Regions from separate parts of the Kitasatospora sp. NPDC057965 genome, predicted to be linked through region 1. Evidence: predicted binding sites of a transcription regulator. Region 1 holds the regulator's gene; the other holds the start of a gene.
What was found. Region 1 encodes HrcA, which represses chaperone genes, less so after heat shock. Its sites were predicted from a motif close to TTNGCACTCNGNNNNNCNGAGTGCNAA; they were not measured.
Positions count from the first base shown of each region.

Region 1 (2,194 bases):
GCAGCGGCACCTGGGTGCCGAGCGCGGCCGCCGTCATCGGGATGGTGACGGTGCAGTGCAGGTCGTCGCCGCGCCGCTGGAACACCGCGTGGGTGGTCTCGGCGATCTCGACGTACAGGTCGCCGGCCGGGCCGCCGCCGGGGCCGACCTCGCCCTCGCCGGCCAGCTGGATCCGGGTGCCGTTGTCGACACCGGCGGGGATCTTGACGGTCAGGGTGCGGCGGGCGCGGACCCGGCCGTCGCCGGCGCACTCCGGGCACGGGGTCGGCACGACGGTGCCGAAGCCCTGGCACTGCGGGCAGGGCCGGGAGGTCATGACCTGGCCCAGGAAGGACCGGGTGACCTGGGAGACCTCGCCCTTGCCGCGGCACATGTCACAGGTCTGCGCGGAGGTGCCGGGGGCCGCGCCCTCGCCGCTGCAGGTGGTACAGGTGACGGCGGTGTCGACCTGGAGTTCCTTGGTGGTGCCGAAGGCGGCCTCCTCCAGGGTGATCTCCAGGCGGATCATGGCGTCCTGGCCGCGCCGGGTGCGCGAGCGCGGGCCGCGCTGGCCGGAGGCGGCGCCGAAGAAGGCGTCCATGATGTCGGAGAAGCCGAAGCCGGCCGCCCCCGCGCCGAAGCCGCCCGCCCCGCCGCCGCCGTTGGGCGAGAGCGGGTCGCCGCCGAGGTCGTAGACCTGGCGCTTCTGCGGGTCGGAGAGCACCTCGTAGGCGGCGTTGATCTCCTTGAACCGCTCCTGCGTCTTCGGGTCCGGGTTGACGTCCGGGTGCAGTTCGCGCGCCAGGCGCCGGAACGCCTTCTTGATCTCGTCCTGCCCCGCATCCCGTCGGACGCCGAGTACCGCGTAGTAGTCCGTGGCCACCAAATGCTCCGCTTGTTCCGCCTGTAAGAGTGCTTGCGACTGCGGGACGCGTCATGTGGATGACGCGCGCCCGTTCCTACGACTCGGCCAGGATCTGGCCCACGTACCGTGCCACCGCTCGCACCGCCCCCATTGTGCCCGGATAGTCCATCCGAGTCGGACCGATCACACCCAGTTTGGCCACGCTTTCGTCGCCCGAACCGTAACCGACCGAGACGACCGACGTGGAATTCAGCCCCTCGTAGGCGATCTCGCGGCCGATCCGGACCGTCATCCCGGCGTCCGCGGTCTCACCCAGGAGGCGGAGCAGGACGACCTGCTCCTCCAGCGCCTCCAGCACCGGCTGGATGGTGAGCGGGAAGTCATGGCCGAAACGGGTCAGGTTGGCCGTGCCGGCCAGCATGATCCGCTCCTCGCTCTGCTCGGCGAGCGTCTCGAAGAGCGTGGCCAGCACGGTCGTCACGGTCGGCCGGTCGGCCGCCTCGAACAGCGCCGGCAGCCCTTCCAGCAGCCCGGGGACGTCCGGGAGGCGCTGGCCGGCGGCCCCCGCGTTGACCCGGGCCCGCAGATCCGCCAGCAGCGTCTCGCCGACCGTGCCCGGGCAGTCCACCAGCCGCTGCTCGACCCGGCCGGTGTTGGTGATCAGCACCAGCATCACCTTGGCCGGGGCCAGCGCGACCAGCTCGATGTGCCGCACCGTGGAGCGGCTCAGCGAGGGGTACTGCACCACCGCGACCTGGCGGGTCAGCTGGGCCAGCAGCCGCACCGTGCGGGCGACCACGTCGTCGAGGTCCACCGCGCCGTCCAGGAAGTGCCGGATCGCCCGCCGCTCGGGCGCGCTCATCGGCTTGACCTCGGCCAGCTTGTCGACGAAAAGCCGGTAGCCCTTGTCGGTGGGGATCCGCCCGGCGCTGGTGTGCGGCTGGTGGATGTACCCCTCCTCCTCCAGCGCCGCCATGTCGTTGCGGACGGTGGCCGGGGAGACCCCGAGGTTGTGCCGGTCCACCAGGGCCTTGGAGCCGACCGGCTCCTCCGTCCCCACGTAGTCCTGGACGATCGCGCGAAGCACCGCGAGCTTGCGGTCGTCGAGCTGGCGGACCTCACCGGCCATGGGGCACGCACCTCCGTCTTCACGCGTTGTCCGTTGTGACACGCCGTTGTGGCATGTGTCCGCATTTCGAGCTGTCCGGTCCGGCCCCGCGGGGCCCCGGCCTTGGCACTCTGAACACCCGAGTGCCAGATCCGTACCTGCCAGTGTAAGGCCCGGGTCCGACGGCAGGAACGGCCCGGCCGGAGTGATCCTGCCCGCAGTCCGCGGCGCGCGGATGATGC
Region 1 is NZ_JBHVPZ010000027.1:19,751-21,944, reverse strand. It holds gene dnaJ (molecular chaperone DnaJ) at 1-862, opposite strand, end outside; gene hrcA (heat-inducible transcriptional repressor HrcA) at 939-1,973, opposite strand.

Region 2 (2,194 bases), on a different contig from region 1:
GGCCGCCGCCGTCGCCACCTCGGTCAACCCCGCGACCGGGCTGGTCGCCGAGGCCGCGCTGACCCTGGTCGGCGGCCTGGCCTTCGCCGCCCAGCGGCGCACCGCGCCCGCCCGGGTGGTGCGCGAGCCGGGCGTCCGGCAGGCCTCCGCGCTCGCCTCGCCCGGCGTCCGGCTGCTGGCCGGGGCCTTCCTCGGCGTGGGCACCGTCTTCGGCGGCCTGCAGGTCTCGGTGAACGCCTTCGCCGACTCGGTCGGGCAGCACGGCGCCGCCGGCACCGTGTACGGCATCTTCGCCGGCGGCTCGATGGTGGCCGGCGTGCTGTACGGCGTGATCGCCTGGCGGCGTCCGGTCCAGCAGCGGATGATCATCAGCTACGGCCTGCTGGTGCTGGGCTGCTCGGCCCTGTGGGCGATGCCCGGCCTGGTCGCGCTCTCGATCGCCGGACTGGTCTGCGGCCTGGCCATCGCGCCCACCCTGATCAGCGGCTACACCCTGGTCGAGACGCTGGTCGAGGACGGCGCCAAGACCGAGGCCTTCACCTGGCTGACCGGCGCCATCGGCCTGGGCCTGGCGACCGGCGCGACGGCGGCCGGGCAGCTGATCGACGCGCACGGGCCCTCGATCGGCTTCCTGGTGCCGGTGGCCGGCGCCGGGCTGGGCCTGATCGCGCTGGTGACGCTGCGGGGGCTGCTGCTTCCGCGGGCCGCGCGCGGCCCGGTGGCCGCGGCCGCCGGGGAGCGGGGCACCCGCGGCCGGCTGGTGGGCGCGGCCGAGGGCTGAGCGGAACGGCCGGATCGGACCGGCGGCCCGGCTCATCTCACATTCGAGTCGCTGGACTGATCCACCGGAATGCCGCATCATTGACCATCGTTAGCACTCATCAGGCGAGAGTGCCAGGAGGAAGACAAGTGCCCACGTACCAGTACCAGTGCACCGAGTGCGGCAACGGCCTGGAGGCGGTGCAGAAGTTCACCGACGAGCCGCTGACCACCTGCCCCGACTGCCAGGGACGGCTCCGCAAGGTCTTCTCCGCGGTGGGCGTGGTCTTCAAGGGCTCCGGCTTCTACCGGACCGACAGCCGCTCGTCCTCCAGCAGCTCGGTGGGCGGGGGCTCGTCCTCGTCCTCCTCGTCGACGTCGGCCGCCCCGTCCTCGTCGGGCTCCTCGGGCTCGTCGGGCTCGTCCTCGTCGAAGCCGTCGACCCCCGCCGCGAGCCCCGCTCCGGCGGCCGGCTGACCTTCGGCCGGGCACCGGCACCAGCGTTCCGGACGGCCCGCCGTTCCCGCTTCCCGGCGGGCGCGGCGGGCCGTCCGTCGTCTCCGGGGGGCGGCCGGTTCACTCGTCGGGGTGAAGGTTTTTGTCCACAGCCCCGGGTTTTCCACAGGCCGGGAAAAGCCGCTTCCGGCGGCGGCGCTTGCGGCCCACAGTGGCGGTCAACGGAACCCGTGACCGACCCCGGAGGTGCCCGTGCGCACCGGTTCGCCCGTCCTGTCCCCCCGCCCGCTGCCGATCCCGCCGTTGCCCGCGCCGAGCGTGCCGCCCCGGCAGCCGGTGCCGTCGTTCCCGCCGATCGGCGGCCGTGCGGGCCCGCGGTGCCGACTGCGGCAGGTGCTGCGCTACCGCGCGCCCGTCCCGGCCGTGCTGCTGTTCGCGGCGGCGGCGGCGGTGCTCACCCTCGGCCCGGTCCTGGCGGGGCCGCCCGCACCGGGAGCACCGCCCCCGGTGGGCCGAACGGGTTGTCCGGCGGAGGGGGGAGAAAAGCACCCGTGACCGCCGTACGACTCCGTCGTTCACGCGGCATGAAAGGCTTCAAGGAATTCCTGCTGCGCGGAAACGTCGTCGAGCTGGCCGTCGCCGTGGTCATCGGCGCGGCGTTCACCAACATCGTCAACGCCTTCGTCAAGGGCGTGATCAACCCGATCGTCGGCGCGTTCGGAGCCAAGGACCTCGCGTCCTACAGCTCCTGCCTCAAGGGACCCTGCGAGCTGTCCGCCACCGGCGAGGTCACGTCCGGCATCCTCATCCTCTGGGGCAGCGTGCTGAGCGCGGCCCTCCAGTTCCTGATCACCGCGGCCGTCGTCTACTTCTTCCTGATCCTGCCGATGACCAGGTTCACCGCCAAGCGCAAGACCCTGGCCGAGATCCAGACCGAGGCCGAGGTCAAGGAGGTGGCACTGCTCACCCAGATCCGCGA
Region 2 is NZ_JBHVPZ010000010.1:87,426-89,619, forward strand. It holds gene ACFVVU_RS15180 (MFS transporter) at 1-781, shown strand, start outside; gene ACFVVU_RS15185 (FmdB family zinc ribbon protein) at 910-1,236, shown strand; gene mscL (large conductance mechanosensitive channel protein MscL) at 1,800-2,194, shown strand, end outside.
Region 2: a site for HrcA is predicted at 872-898, ahead of ACFVVU_RS15185 (FmdB family zinc ribbon protein). Genes of this name have one in related genera too.